DNA from 3 places in the Afipia sp. GW821-FHT14H12 genome. Region 1 is predicted to be linked to each of the others. Evidence: predicted binding sites of a transcription regulator. Region 1 holds the regulator's gene; each other region holds the start of a gene.
The links. The regulator LexA, encoded in region 1, represses DNA repair genes until DNA is damaged. The targets are predictions, from matches to a motif close to TGTTCNNNNTGTGTTCNG.

Region 1 (5,261 bases):
ACCACCCGGCATTGCCGGTACATCGCAAGCCGAAGGTCGCGATCCTCGCCACCGGCGACGAACTGGTGATGCCGGGCTCGCAACCGGCACCTGGCCAGATCATCTATTCGAACGCCTATGCCATTCGCGCGCTCATGCATAACAGCGGTGCCGAACCAATCGATCTCGGTATCGCCCGCGATACGCTGGAAGACACCCGCGCTGCCATCCGTCGCGCCGAGGCGCTTAGTGCCGACATTCTCATTACCACCGGCGGCGCGTCGGTCGGCGAGCACGATCTCGTCAAACCATCGTTCGAGGCCGAAGGCATCGACATCAAATTCTGGAAGATAGCGCTCCGCCCCGGCAAGCCGATGATGCACGGCCGCAAGGGAGCGATGAGCGTGATCGGGCTGCCCGGCAATCCGTCATCGTCCTACGTCTGTTCGTTCGTGTTCGTGGTGCCACTAATCCGCGCACTTTCAGGGCGCGCGCACATCGCCCATTGCATCGAGACTGCCATCCTCAGCCACAATCTGCCCGCCAACGATCATCGTCAGGAATACATGCGGGCGCGGATCGCGATCAACGATAGCGGCATCGCCGTCGCGACCGCCGTGGATCATCAGGATAGCTCGCTGCTGAACAATCTATCCGCTGCAGATGCGCTGCTGATCCGCCCGCCGCACGCACCCGCCGCACCGGCAGGCGCGCGCTGCGACATCATCCGGCTGCCAATTTGAGCCTTACGGCCGGGAATCGACCGGCCGGCGGCGCTTCTGCCATGCCGCCACGATCACGAGTAGCGGGATCGCCAGCGCGACCCACGACAGCGCCCACCAGACACCGCCCTGTCCGAGCAGTGCCGACAACAACCCGAAGATCACCAGGGCGGCGAGAGCGGCCGGCCAGCGCCAGATCCGGGAAAATCCAAAGCGCATAGTCACTCCGCCGCTTCACGCGAGACGGCAAGTGCCGCGCTGGCGTTGCTTTCCACCAGTTCCGTATCCGACTCGCTGGCAGACGACGTTCGCCGCGACAGCCATAGATAGAGCCCGCTGCCCAGAACCATGATGGTGACGAGATCGAGCAGTGCCCAGATGATCTTCAGCGGCATGCCGCCGTAATCGCCGAAGTGCAGCGGCCGCGACACTTCCAGCGCACGCAGATACCACGGCATCTCGACCACCGCCTGTAGCTTGCCGCCGCGGGCATCAATCATCACCGGACTGAACAGCCGCGATGTCAGCGGCTCCTTGCCCTTCGCCCAAAAGAGATAATGAAACGGCGAACCGAACTGCGAGCCGGGAAACACCACGCTGGTGATGCGCATGTCAGGCACGGCCGCCTGCGCCGTCTCCAGCGCCTGCTGCACCGAACTCATCTCAGAAGCGGCCGGCGTGGTCTGGCCCTCGAAGGGTTCGAGCATCGCGCGCACGTCCGTGTTCTGCCACAGCATGAACATCGGCTTCGACAGTTCGTTGATGACTCCGGTCGCGCCGACCACGAGCGCCCAGGCCAGCGTCACGACGCCGATCATGTTATGCAGATCGAGCCATTTCAGGCGCGGCGAGCGATCCGCGCGCACGGTGGCGAAATCGAGCTTGCGCATGAACGGACCATAGACCGCGATCCCCGAGACAATCGCGACGACGAACAGAAAACCCATCGTGCCCAGGAACAATTCGCCGGGAAGGCCCGCGAACATATCCCTGTGCAGCGTAAGCATCAGCCCGAGGAAGGTCGGGCTTTCCTCGGTCAGCGGCTTCGACTGCCGGATCACCTGCGCCGTGCGCGCGTCGTATTTGATCCAGTGCGCCACCTTACGGTTGGCCTTAAATGCTTCCCATGACGGCGCCATCGTAACGATGACCTTGGGCTCGTCGTCGTCCATGAACGTCGAGACGACGATCTCGTCAGGATACATCTGCCGGCTCTTGGCGACGATCCCATCCAGATTGGCGCTGGGCGTATCCGCGGGCAGCGACGCATAAGGTGGATCAGTATCGAGCAGATGCTCGATCTCCTCGCCGAATATCAGCGGCAGACCGGTGATACAGATCACTAGCAGAAATGCCGTGCAAATCAGACTGGCCCATTTATGGACCCAGAACCATTTTCGAAAGGCGGAGCGAGTCATTTATGCTCTGCCGACGATCTGCATGTTCGAAAGGTCAGGAACGGGCGGGCGGCGGGCAGCGGCTTCAATTTCCGCCAGCAATATGTCGACATCAGATGGCAATGGCTGCCAGCCGCAAGGGCATTCCTGTGCATGATGCGTGGCGGAAGACTGCCGATAGATCGCGCCGAGCGCGGAAGCCATCATCCGCATCACCGTCATCGGAGGCACCGCGGAACTGTCGAGCGTCCGGCAAAACGTCGCCATCAGGTGGTGATCGATCTCGGCCTGCATCGGTTCAGGCCCGTCGTGATCTGCCATCGACATCTCTCCTACTGCTCATCGCATCACGCGAAGACGTAGGCGGTTGCCACGAGGCCCTCAACCGAACATTCCCTTCTGGAATTAGAAGATATCGAAGCCATCGCATGGGCAGCATTGCGCGATCAGATGAGCAGCGCCTTGGGCGTCGCTCAAAGGCGTGCGCCGCTACACCCGGGGGCCAAATACGACTTCCGGTCCATTCCGGCATGATTTCCTAAAAACAGCGCCTTCGGATTCATAAGAATTTAACTATTGCAGAACATGTATGGAACATATAGTGTATGTTCATGATTTGTTTCGAGTGAGTCTGGCACCTGTCGTGAACAAACAGGCGGCCGAGGAAACGGGTGATGACCCGCTTGAACATGACTATCCGCTGGACGATGAGATTGAGGGCTGCGCCGGATGCTGACACGCAAACAATATGAACTGCTGCGCTTCATCAACGAGCGGCTGAAGGAAAGCGGCGTTCCGCCTTCCTTCGATGAGATGAAGGATGCCCTCGACTTGCGGTCGAAGTCCGGCATCCACCGGCTTATCACGGCGTTGGAAGAGCGCGGCTTCATCCGCAGGCTCGCCAACCGCGCCCGCGCCATCGAGGTCATCAAGCTGCCCGAGCCCGTCGCCAGCAGCGGCGCCCGGCGCGGTTTCACCCCCAGCGTGATCGAAGGCAATCTCGGCAAGGTGCGCAGCACTGTTCCTGGCGGTTTCGATGAAAGTGGCGAGCAGCCCGTCGCGGTCCCGGTGATGGGGCGCATCGCCGCTGGTACTCCGATCGAGGCGCTGCAGACCCGCAGCCACACCATCAGCGTGCCGCCCGATATGCTCGGCTCCGGCGAGCATTACGCGCTCGAAGTGCGCGGCGATTCGATGGTGGAAGCCGGCATCCTCGACGGCGACATGGCGCTGATCCAGCGCAACGAGAATGCCGATACCGGCGACATCGTCGTGGCGCTGATCGACGAGGAGGAAGCGACTCTGAAGCGTTTCCGCCGCCGCGGGGCCTCCATTGCTCTGGAGCCTGCCAACGCCGCCTATGAGGTCCGCATCCTGCCGCCCAACCGTGTCCGCATCCAGGGCAAGCTGATCGGGCTTTACCGGAAATACTAGGACCGCCACCGCTCAGTCGGCGGCCTCCTGCTCGGTCTCCGGCGGCGTCGCATCGACGGATTTCGAGGTCGCTCCATGCCTTGCTGCGGCATTAGTCCGCACGCGGGCGGATGCCATCGCGGGAGCCCATGGCCGGTCCACACCCTCAGGCTCACTCATAGTGATGCTGTAGCCCTGCGCCGTTCTTTTTAATGCAACGCCGCCCAGCCCACGCAGATCGTCGCGATAGAAAACGCGGGCGGCGCAATCGGCGGGCGTCTGATATGGCGTGATGAGGATTTTGGCCTGCGCGCAATCATCGACCAGTGCCTCTGGCTGTCTCGTCAGCGCGATCAGATCGCCCTCTTTCCCCTCGACCACGCAGCCCTCCTCGTCGCACGAGACGCCTTGCGCAATGCTCGGGTCGGTGACGGCGCGCGGATCGGCATCGGCCGCCAGCCACTCGCGCCAAACAAAGACATTCTTCGCAGTGTGCATGATGCGCAAACGGCTATCCTTGCCGCGCACCGCGACGCTCGATGCATCGCTCGCGATCAGGATGTCGGGCTCCGTCACAACAGCCGCCCATACCACGCCGCAACCGATCAACCCCACTCCTGCCCAGCGCAGCGGCGAGCGCAACAGACCGAGCACGACGATGCCGCCGCTCATGACGATCAGCGGCCCGATGCTAAAGGTATGAACGCGGCCGAACGCACCCGGCAACGCCGCTACCCATTGCGACACGAAGATCATCCAGTCGATGCCGACACCCATCAGGTGCCAGAACAGGCTGTCGAAACCGAACGGAATGGCCACGATCCCGAGCAAGCCGGCTGGCATCACCAGCCCCGACACCACTGGCATCGCGACCAGATTGGCGATGACGCCGTAAGGCGCGATCCGGTGGAAATGAAACGCGGCATAAGGCGTGGTAGCAAGGCCCGCGACAAACGACGCGAGCGCCAGCACCACAAGCTCGCGTCCACCCCAGGCAGCGAAGCGCCCGAGGTTGCTATCGTCGCTCGCGGCAAACCATTGCGGCATCCCGATCTGCGCCAGCACGACAAGCCCAAGCGTTGCAGCAAACGACATTTGAAAACTGGGATGCACCAGCGCCTCCGGGGCGATCAGCAACACCAGCATGGCGGCCAGCGCCAGCGTGCGAAACGTGATCGCGCGACGGTCCGCCATCACCGCGACCAGCACCAGCGCCGTCATATAGAAGGAGCGCTGTGTCGCGACCTCCGCACCCGATAGCAGCAGATAGAACAGCGCCGCGATCAACGCCGCCAGTGCGGCCCATTTCTTGATCGCATAGCGCGTGCTCAACATCGGGCTCAGCGCCAGCAGCGCGCGGATCGCGAAGAACACTACGCCCGCGACCACCGCCATGTGATAACCGGAGATCGACAGCACATGGCCGAGCCCAGAGACAAACAGTGCATCGTTGTTCGTCGTCGAGATCGCATCGCGCCGGCCGGTGAGAAGTGCGGTTGCAATTGCGCGCTGGTCGCCGCTCAAGACCGTGCGAATGCGTGCGTCCACGGCGTCACGCAAACCCTGCATCAACGCCGCATAACGCAACCGCCAGTCGCCTTGCTTCGGCGTGTCCTGTGTCCTGATCGTTCCGAGCGCGAAACCGGATGCGCCGATGCCCTGAAAATACATGTCTCGCGCAAAATCGTAGCCACCGGGGCGAAGCGGCCGCAGCGGCGGCAACAACCTCGCCTTCAGCGTCACATAGCTG
Region 2 (5,261 bases), on a different contig from region 1:
GGCGGCATAGGTGACGCCCGCTTCATCCTGCGGCACGAGATCAAGACCGCCCTGTTCCAGCGCCGCCATCGCCTGCACCATGAGGCTCGCACCGCGCGGCGCGAGCGCGTCGTGCAGGTCCTGCGCGGTCATCGCATCGGTGATTGGAAGGCGATCCGTCATCGCCACATCGCCGGTATCTAACCCGACATCCATCTTCATCACCATCGCGCCGGAGCAGGCATCGCCGGTCATGATGGCGCGCTGGATCGGCGCGGCCCCGCGCCAGCGCGGCAACAGCGAAGCATGAAGGTTGAAGCAGCCGCGCGGCACGGCGTTGAGAATATTTTCGGGCAGGATCATGCCATAGGCGACGACCACGGCGGCATCGGCCTTGTGAGCACGAAACTCGGCTTCCGCCTCCGGGGTCTTGAGCGTCGATGGCGTCAGCACCGGAAGGCCGAGCTCACGCGCCGCCTGCTCCACCGGCGTCGGCTGCAGTTTCATCCCGCGCCCCGCAGGCTTCGCCACACGGGTATAGACCGCCACGATCTCATGACCGTGCGCATGCAGCGCGCGCAGCGTCGGCACCGCGAAGTCCGGCGTGCCCATGAAGATCAGACGAAGCGGCATGAGGCTCGCTGTTATTTGGCCGCGAGTTTCGCGGCCTTGGTGAACTTCTTCATCACGCGATCGCGCTTGAGCTTGGACAGGTAGTCGATGAACAGAACACCGTTGATGTGATCGATCTCGTGCTGGATGCAGGTGGCGAACAGCCCCTCCGCATCCTCCTCGTGCACCTTGCCGTCGAGGTCCATGTAACGGATACGCACGGATGCGGGCCGCTCCACCTCCTCGTAATATTCCGGGATCGACAGGCAGCCTTCCTCGTACACCGAAACGTCGTCGGACTTCGACAGAATCTCCGGGTTGATGAAGACCCGCGGCACCTTCTCACCTTCCTTCTTGGAGACGTCCATGGTGATGAGCCGCAGCGGCACCGCCACCTGAATGGCGGCAAGGCCAATGCCCGGCGCGTCATACATGGTCTCGAACATATCCTCGGCGAGCGCGCGGATTTCGGGTGTGATCTTGTCGACCGGTTCTGAGACAAGACGCAGGCGTTTGTCCGGGATGCTGATGATTTCACGAATGGCCATGCCCGCGATGTAATCGGACTGCCTGCCGGGGTCAAACGGCGATTGAGCCCTCAAAACAACTGTCTTTCCAGTGCGGAAAACCGGTGCATCAAGACATTATTAACCATAAATGTTCCCTATTCGTTCCATTTTCGCCGCGAATCGGGCTACAGTGCCGCAATGAATGAAATTTTGTTTTCCATCGGGGACGTCCCCGTTCGCACCGGCGCTGCCCTGCTCGGCTTCGGCGTGCTCGCGCTGCTCCTGCTCGCAATCATCGCGCTCATCATGTCCCGTTCGGGACGCAAAACCGCCGCCCTCGCCATGGCGCAGGCGATCCGCGCGGACGAACTGGAGGAGCGCCTGAGCGAAGTGCTGCGCATCCAGAACGAAGCCGCGGGGCGCGTGCACGAGATGGGACAGGCGCTGGTCGGGCGGCAGGCCGAGATGGCGCGCGCAGTCAACGAGCGGCTGGATTCGGTGACGCACCGCGTCGGCCAGTCCATGGAGCAGACCACCCGCAACACCATGGACAGCCTGCGCGCGCTGCACGAGCGCCTCGGCATCATCGACAACGCGCACAAGAATCTCACCGACCTCACCACCCAAGTCACGACGCTGCGCGACGTGCTCGCCAATAAGCAGGCGCGCGGCGCGTTCGGGCAGGCGCGCATGGAAGCCATCGTACAGGATGGCCTGCCGAAGGGCTCGTTCGCGTTCCAGCACACGCTGACCAACAACAAACGCCCGGATTGCGTGGTGTTTCTGCCCGACCAGCGGCCGCTGTGCATCGATGCCAAGTTTCCGCTCGAAGCCGTCACCGCGCTGCGCGAGGCCAAGAGCGACGACGAGCGCAAGTTCGCCTCGCAGCGCCTGCGGCAGGACGTGATGAAGCATGTCGCCGACATCGCCGACAAATATCTCATCCCCGGCGAGACGCAGGACACAGCCTTGATGTTCGTGCCGTCCGAATCCGTCTATGCCGAGATTCACGACGGCTTCGACGACGTGGTGCAGAAGGCCTATCGCGCCCGCATCGTGCTGGTGTCGCCCTCACTGTTGATGCTCGCGATCCAGGTGATGCAGCAGATCATGAAGGACGCGCGGATGCGCGATGCCGCGGGGCAGATCCGCACCGAGGTCATGACCATGTCGGACGACCTCGCCCGCCTGCGCGAGCGGGTGCTGAAGCTGCAGAACCATTTCAACCAGGCGAACGAGGACGTCCGCCAAATCCTGATTTCCGCCGACAAGATCGAGAAGCGCGCGGGCCGGATCGAGGAACTGGATTTCACCACGCATGACGATCCCCCGCCGCGGGCGGAAGGCACGCCGGCACCGAGCCTGTTCCCCGTACAGCCGCGAAAGCTGCAGGCGGGCGAATAGCCGCGCCGCTTCTCACGGGAAGCCTCGCGAATCTGCTAACACCGCTCCATGACATCACCTGAGAGCGTCGAGACACCCGCTAACCCGCGCGCCTCGTGGCGCGACGCGTTCGCGGTCTATCTGCAGCCGCGTGTGCTGGTGGTGCTGTTTCTCGGCTTCTCGTCCGGCTTGCCGCTCGCACTCTCGGGCTCGACGCTTTTGGTGTGGCTGCGCGAAGCGGGCGTCGACCTCAAGACCATCGGGCTGTTCGCGCTGGTCGGCACGCCCTACACGATCAAGTTCTTCTGGGCCCCTCTCGTCGATGCACTGCATGTACCGATCCTGACGCGCCTGCTCGGGCGGCGGCGCGCCTGGCTAATCTTTTCCCAATTGCTGCTGATGGTCGCCATCGTGCTGCTGGCGCTGAGCGATCCGACCAGACCGCTCGGTGTCGCGCTCGCCGCGCTGTTCGTCGCCGCCGCGTCCGCGACGCAGGACATCGTGATCGATGCCTTCCGCGTCGAAAGCCTGCCGGAGAACGAGCAGGCCGCCGGCATGGCATCCTATGTCGCGGCCTATCGCGTCGGCATGCTGCTCTCCACCGCGGGCGCGCTGTTTCTCGTCAGCGGGTTCGAGAGCGCGGGCCTGAACCGCCATGCTGCCTGGCAGTGGGGCTACATCGCGATGGCGGCGCTGGTCGTCATCGGCATCCTCACCGCATTGTTCGCGACCGAGCCGGAAGCCTCCCGCGTGGCCGAAGCCAGCACCGAGCGGACGTTTGGGCGCATCGTTCATGCAGCGGCAGGCGCCTTCACCGAATTCGCGGCTTACAAGGACGCGTGGGCCATTCTGGCTTTCGTCGTGCTGTTCAAGTTCACCGATGCGTTTTCCGGCACCATGACGGCGCCTTTTGTTATTGATCTCGGCTTCACCCGCAACGATTACGCCGCCATCGTGAAGGGGCTTGGCCTCGCCGCCACGCTGATCGGCGGCTTCGCGGGCGGCTTTCTCGCCAGCCGCTACTCACTGGTCGCCAGCCTCTGGATCGGCGGCTTCCTGCAAGCGATCGCCAATCTGTCGTTCTCCTGGCTCGCCATCGTCGGCATCGATCATTACGCGCTGGCGCTTGCGATCACCGCGGAGAACTTCACCAGCGCCGTCGGCACCGTGATCTTCGTCGCCTATCTCTCCGCGCTGTGCCGCAATCCCGCGCACACCGCGACCCAGTATGCGCTGCTCACCGCGCTGGCCGCGATCGGGCGCACCTATCTGTCGTCCGGCGCGGGTTATGTCGCAGCGGCGACGGGTTGGGCGTGGTTCTTCGCGATCTGTATGGTGGTGGCCGTGCCGAGCTTCATGCTGCTGGCCTGGTTGCAGGCTAGGGGACATTTCGAGGCATTGACCGCGCCGGTCAAAACCTGAGCGTCAGAACAGCGTCCGCTGGCGCATCGCCGCCGACAGCGTGCCCTCGTCGAGATAATCGAGTTCGCCACCGACCGGCACGCCATGCGCAAGCCGCGTCACCTTGACACCGGCCTCCTGCAACATGTCGGTCACATAATGCGCCGTGGTCTGGCCATCGACCGTGGCGTTGAGCGCGAGAATGATCTCCGTCACCTCGGGAGCCTGCGCGCGCGCCACCAGCGCATCGATCGTCAGATCCTGAGGCCCGATGCCATCGAGCGGCGACAGCGTCGCGCCCAGTACATGATAACGGCCGTGCGTTGCGGCGGCCCGCTCGAGTGCCCAAAGATCGGCGACATCCGCCACCACCACGATGATCGACGGATCGCGGCGCGTGTCGGTGCAGATCGTGCACGGGTTCTGCGTGTCGATGTTGCCGCAGGTATGGCACACCTGAATGCGCTCGATCGCAACCTGCAACGCGGAAGCCAGCGGCGTCATCAGTGCTTCGCGCTTCTTGATGAGGTGCAGCGCTGCGCGCCGCGCCGAACGCGGGCCAAGGCCCGGCAGCCGCGCCAGCAACTGGATCAGCCGCTCGATCTCGGGTCCGGCAACCGTGGATGCCATCTCAGCCCAGGCCCAGCCCCGGAATGTTGAAGCCGCCGGTGATGGCTTTCATCCGCTCCTGCATCGCGTCTTCCGCCTTGCGGCGCGCGTCGTTCTGGGCTGCGACGAGCAGATCCTCCAGCACCTCGCGCTCCTCCGCCTTCATCAGCGATGGATCGATGGAGACGGATTTCAACTCCATCTTCGCGGTCATGCGCATCGTGACCATGTTGCCGCCGGCCGAACCCTCGACCTCGATCTGGTCAAGCTGCTCCTGCACTTCCTTCATCTTCGACTGAAGCTGAGCGGCCTGCTTCATCATGCCGAGAAAATCAGCCATGAATTATCCTTTTCACAATCTCAGAGATCATCATCGTCGCCGTCGACATCGTCCTCGATCGGCATCACCGCGGGTGGCGGCTCCGGCGCCAGTCGCCGCACATCGACCACCTGTGCACCGGGAAACGCCGCCATGACCGCCTGCACGCGCGGGTCGGCCTGCACGTTCTCGGTGAGCTTGTCCTTGCGTTCCTGCGCTTGCGCGCGCAGCGTCGGCTGGCCTTCCTCGTTGGACACGACCACAGCCCAACGGCGGCCGGTCCATTGCTCAAGCTTGCGCTGCAGATCGTTGACCACCGAACGCGCGGCGCTGCGCTCAAGCGCGATCTCCAGCCTGCCGTCTTCCATGCGTACCAGCCGCAGATCGGCTTCCAGCGCGGCCTTGAGCGCAATATCACGTTTCTCGCTCGCGAGCGCGACGATTTCGGG
Region 3 (5,261 bases), on a different contig from region 1:
CGGGCGCCATCAACCGCGTCCCGGCGCCGGATGACCTACGCTCGAACATGGTGCGCGGCGGTGCCGCGAAGGCGACCGACCTCACCCCCCGCGAGCGCGAGATCTGCGAGCGCGTCGGCCCCAGCCTGAAGGAAAAAGGCCTGCTGTTCGTGGGCCTTGACGTGATCGACGGCCATCTCACCGAGATCAACGTCACCTCGCCCACCGGTATCCGCGCCATCGCCAATCTCGGCGGGCCGGACATCGCCGCCCATATCTGGAATGCCATCGAGGCCCGGCGACGATAGGTTTTTTCGATCCCCCTTTAAGGAATTACTGATAATCATCTGCCAGATTGTTGCCCGCCTTTACCTTGGGTTTATTGCTGGTAAGCGGCGTCGTCTTCAATTGCAGATTGTTGATTTATGTCCCTCGAGGTTTTCAGCGGCACATCGATTCCGCGCGAGCTCACGACGGCCGCGATGGAATTCCTGTGGGCCAAATGGAAAACCCTGCAAGCCACCGGCGACCTGACATTGCAGCGTCTCACCGAGGAATCGAGTTATCCGCTGCGTGAGAACCTCGTTTACCTGATGACCGCGGGCGACGACTTCGTCTACACCTATGTCGGCGAAGCCGTGCAAAAGGCGATCGGCCGCGACCGCGCCGGGGTCCTGTTGTCGGCCAGCGGCAATCCGATGAGCCGCGAATATGCACAGGTCTATCGCAAGGTCGCCGACAGCCTGATCCCCGCCTGCCTGCGCTACACGCTGCCGACCTCGCAGAACGGCAAGATCTGGCAGCGCCTGGTGCTACCCGTGCCGGTCGGCGACGCCGCCGTCTGCATCGTGGTCTATTCGGAACTGATCGATCATCACCGGGAAGTCTACGACCAGCTTTTCAAGACCGCGCCGGACGCCATGGTGGTGGCCTGCCCGATTGCCAACGATGTCGGCCACACCAAGGATGGCTGGGTCATCATGATGAATGATCGCGCTCGCGAGATGCTGAACTTCACCGGCAGCATCGGCAATCTGCGCCTCTCCCAGGTGCCGCAATTCGCCAGGATCGACGTCTGGGGCCGGCTCTATGGCCCCAAGGCTGCCAGTGAGGCGATCCCGATTCCCGCCGCCGATTTCGATATCGAGCTGATGCGCTTTCCGCACGTCTTTGGGCTGAAACTGCGGCCCAAGGTGCCGAACCTCGCGGCAGGGAATGTGACTCTGGCGCCTGCCCTGACCTGAGCCTTTTAGGTCACACAATCCACATTTGTTCTTTTAATGTTCTTGCACTGATCTACCAAAAGGGTAGAGTTCCACCAGCTAGTCCCGGCGAGGTGGGCTTCTGATGGTTCAGCACGTCTCCACCATGGCGTTTGAGGGCATCGAGGCGAGCGCCGTCGATGTGCAGGTTCAGGTCGCGCCGGGGCTGCCCGCTTTCTCCATCGTCGGGCTGCCGGACAAGGCCGTCTCCGAAGCCCGCGAGCGGGTCCGCGCGGCGCTGATCGCCTCGGGCCTTGCGCTGCCCGCGCGCCGCATCACCGTCAATCTCGCCCCCGCCGACCTGCCGAAGGAAGGCAGCCATTACGACCTTCCCATTGCACTCGGCCTGATGGCGGCAATCGGCGCGATCCCCGCCGACGCATTGTCGGATTTTACCGTGCTCGGCGAGCTCGGCCTCGACGGCTCAATCGCGCCGGTCGCGGGCGTACTGCCCGCCGCGATCGGCGCCAATGCGCGCGACCATGGCCTGATCTGCCCTGCGGCCTGCGGCGCGGAAGCCGCGTGGGCGAGCCCCGAGCTTGAGATCATCGCCGCCGCCTCGCTGATCCAGATCGCCAACCACTTCAAGGGCACGCAGGTGCTGTCGCGGCCCCAACCCAGAATCGCCGAACAGGCGAGCGAGACGCTCGACCTGCGCGACATCAAGGGCCAGGAAAGCGCGAAGCGTGCACTCGAAATCGCCGCCGCGGGCGGGCATCATCTCCTGATGATCGGTGCCGCCGGTGCGGGCAAGTCGATGCTCGCCGCGCGTCTGCCCTCGATCCTGCCGCCGCTGTCGCCATCCGAGCTTCTGGAAATTTCGATGATCGCTTCCGTCGCCGGACAGATCAACGGCGGCGCGCTGACCTCAAAACGGCCATTTCGCACGCCGCATCACTCCGCGAGCATGGCAGCCCTCACCGGCGGCGGCATGCGCGCGAAGCCCGGCGAGATTTCGCTCGCCCATCACGGCGTGCTGTTTCTCGACGAGCTGCCGGAATTCGACGCGCGCGTGCTCGACTCGCTGCGTCAGCCGCTGGAAAACGGCGAAGTCTCGGTGTCGCGCGCCAATCATCGCCTGACCTATCCCGCCCGCTTCATGCTGGTGGCGGCAATGAATCCGTGCCGCTGCGGCCATGCCTATGAGCCGGGTTATTCCTGCAAGCGCGGGCGCGTCGATCGTTGCAGCGCCGATTATCAGGCACGTCTGTCGGGGCCGCTGCTCGACCGCATCGATCTGCGCATCGAAGTGCCTGCGGTGACCGCCGCCGATCTGATTTTGCCGCCGCCTACGGAGGGATCGCGCGAGGTCGCGGCCCGCGTCGCCGCCGCGCGCGACATTCAACTCAAGCGCTATGCGGCGCTCGGCCTGCCGCACATCCGCACCAATTCGGAAGCGCCCGCGTCCGTGCTGGAGGAGATCGCGACGCTCGATACACAGGGTAGCACGCTGCTGCGCGAAGCCGCCGATAGCATGCGGTTGTCCGCGCGCGGCTATCATCGCGTGCTGCGGGTGGCGCGCACGCTCGCCGACCTCGACGGCGCGGACAAAATCGGCCGCGTGCATCTCGCCGAAGCGTTGTCGTACCGCATGCTGGCCGAAGATCTGCAGCGCGCCGCCTGATAACGCGAAAGTAACGATCGCTCTTTACAGTTTGCCAACCATGGCCGCAGTCCGGCCTGTTGTTTTGTAAGCGTTGAGTAGCGTCATGTTGCACTTCCGGATGCTGGCGTCAGCCATTCCCCTTCTTGCCGTCGGCATTCTGGCTGGCGGGCAGTTCACCTCCGCCTCGCAGCCCTGTATCGCGCTCGGCCGTTCCTCCGTGCAGCTCGCCACCGGGCCATGGCAGTCACCGCAGCATGTCTCCTTCACCGACGATGCAAGCCGCGCCACCGTGCGCGTGCAGCTTGTCGACCGCCCCGAGCTTGCGGATTTCACGGTGGCCGACGATGTCGACGCCTCCGATGATGCCGCACCAACACGGAAGGGCTGCCCGATCACGGCGGCGACGCGTTACGTCACCATCGCAGCCCATGAAAAATCATCCGATCCGGTCATCTATCTGTCGGAACAGCCCGGCGATTATCGCCTCTACGTGAACTCGGCCAAGATCTCGGTCCGTGATGCCGCAGCTCTTCTGGTCGGAGCCGCGCCGCGCCCCGGCAAGCTGGTCCTGTCCCAGCTTTAAGACTTCATTAGCCATCTTCTCATCTCGCGTAGCGGGAGTCTGCCGCCTCAAGCCATTCGCAAGGGAGGAGCGGCAGTCTTTCACCGGGTGATCGGGGTGACAAAACGGGGATGCTGCCATGAACACTGCGATGGGCGGGATGAAGCGTTTGAAAGCGCGGCTGCGTAGATTCTCCCGCCGCCACCGCCGGATCGCGAGCGCCATCCGCTCATTCCTGATCTTCTCTGCGACTTTCGGCGGCGGTTACGGCTTCGTGCGCGGCAGCCTCTCGCCATCGGCGAATTACGACCCGCAGACGTTCGCTGTCGGCATCAGTTTTCTGTTCGCGCTCGCCTGCCTCGCGCTCGCCACCTTGAGCATGCGGATGCGCTGGCTGAAGAAGAGCATGCGCAAAGTCGCGCTTCACAACGAAGCGCTGATCGACCGCAACTGGGAACTGAAGGAAGCCGAAGAGCGCGCACGCAGCCTGTTCGAATCGCAAAGCGATCTTGTCGTGCTGCGCGACGCGAGCCAGCGTCTCACTTTCGTCAACGATACCTTCTGCGCCTATGCCGGCAAGCCGCGCGCGGAGCTGATCGGCACCCCCTATCTTCTGCCAGTGATCGAACAGGGCGACGACGCCACCGAGCCGGGCGGCACCCGCATCCACGACCAGAAAGCGCAGACCGCGTTCGGCCCGCGCTGGATCGCCTGGCGCGAGACTCTCGTCCGCCCTCATGCCAACGAGCCCGCGGAATTCCAGTGCGTCGGCCGCGACGTCACCGACCGCACCGAGAGCGAGCACGCACTCGGCCTTGCCCGCGATCATGCGGTCTCGGCCAACCGCGCCAAGTCGAAATTCCTCGCGGTCGCCTCGCACGAAATCCGCACGCCGCTCAACGGCATTCTCGGCATGAGCACCTTGCTGCTCGACACCCCGCTCAACCCCGAGCAGGCCGCCTACGCCAAGGCGGTGAAGACCTCTGGTGAAGCGCTGATGTCTCTCGTCGAGGAGCTACTGGATTTCTCCAAGATCGAGGCGGGCAAGATCGATCTCGAACATCGCCCCTTCCATCTCGCCGGCATGATCGAGGAGATCACCGAATTGCTGGCGCCGCGCGCACAGGCACGGCAGATCGAGATTGCCTGCTATATCGACGAACGCCTGCCGCTCGAAGTGGCGGGTGATGCAGCGCGGCTGCGGCAGGTGCTGCTGAACCTCGCCAGCAACGCCGTGAAGTTCACCTCGCGCGGCGGGGTCGCCTTGATCGTCGAACCGGGAATCTGGCCGAACGAAATCAGCTTCATGGTGCGCGATACCGGCATCGGCATCGCGCCGGATGCGCAGCAACGGATTTTCCGCGAATTCGAGCAGGCCGACGAACACATCGCCCGCCAATATGGCGGCTCGGGGCTCGGCCTCGCCATCAGCGAACGCATCGTGCGCCGGATGGGCGGCCGCATCGCGCTGGAAAGCGTGCCCGGCGAAGGCACGACGTTCGAGGTCTCGATTCCATTGCAGGCTTCCGACACTTCGGCGATAACCACATGGCGCACGCCGGACCTCACCGGCAAGGCGGTGATGGTGGTGATGCCGCAGACAATCGGCGCATCGCTGGTGACGCGGCGGCTCGGGCGCTGGGGCGCACAGACCTGCGAAACATCCGATCTCACCGTCGCCGAAGCGCTGCTGCCCGAGCGCGCCTGGCACGCCGTGATCATCGATCATGCCCTGGGCGCAGACGCCGTGCAGGCTTTCGGCGAACGCGCGATCCCCCACGCCACACACCGCCTTGCGATGTTCACGCCCGCGGAGCGCCACGATCTGCGGCCCGCCGAAATGGCGGCCTTC

Region 2: the regulator LexA is predicted to act here: its motif matches at 1,250-1,267, upstream of AC1RNA_RS05700 (DNA recombination protein RmuC).
Region 3: the regulator LexA is predicted to act here: its motif matches at 1,250-1,267, upstream of AC1RNA_RS04175 (YifB family Mg chelatase-like AAA ATPase).

What each region holds. Positions count from the first base shown of each region.
Region 1 is NZ_JBXAOZ010000005.1:70,779-76,039, reverse strand. Features, by position in the region: gene AC1RNA_RS16845 (molybdopterin molybdotransferase MoeA) at 1-722, shown strand, start outside; gene AC1RNA_RS16840 (hypothetical protein) at 726-920, opposite strand; gene AC1RNA_RS16835 (PepSY-associated TM helix domain-containing protein) at 923-2,119, opposite strand; gene AC1RNA_RS16830 (hypothetical protein) at 2,120-2,419, opposite strand; gene lexA (transcriptional repressor LexA) at 2,828-3,532, shown strand; gene AC1RNA_RS16820 (ComEC/Rec2 family competence protein) at 3,545-5,261, opposite strand, start outside.
Region 2 is NZ_JBXAOZ010000001.1:1,143,908-1,149,168, reverse strand. Features, by position in the region: gene fmt (methionyl-tRNA formyltransferase) at 1-612, opposite strand, end outside; gene def (peptide deformylase) at 624-1,139, opposite strand; gene AC1RNA_RS05700 (DNA recombination protein RmuC) at 1,299-2,504, shown strand; gene AC1RNA_RS05695 (AmpG family muropeptide MFS transporter) at 2,553-3,905, shown strand; gene recR (recombination mediator RecR) at 3,909-4,514, opposite strand; gene AC1RNA_RS05685 (YbaB/EbfC family nucleoid-associated protein) at 4,516-4,833, opposite strand; gene AC1RNA_RS05680 (DNA polymerase III subunit gamma/tau) at 4,854-5,261, opposite strand, start outside.
Region 3 is NZ_JBXAOZ010000001.1:841,265-846,525, forward strand. Features, by position in the region: gene gshB (glutathione synthase) at 1-287, shown strand, start outside; gene AC1RNA_RS04170 (hypothetical protein) at 405-1,223, shown strand; gene AC1RNA_RS04175 (YifB family Mg chelatase-like AAA ATPase) at 1,327-2,865, shown strand; gene AC1RNA_RS04180 (hypothetical protein) at 2,951-3,430, shown strand; gene AC1RNA_RS04185 (ATP-binding protein) at 3,549-5,261, shown strand, end outside.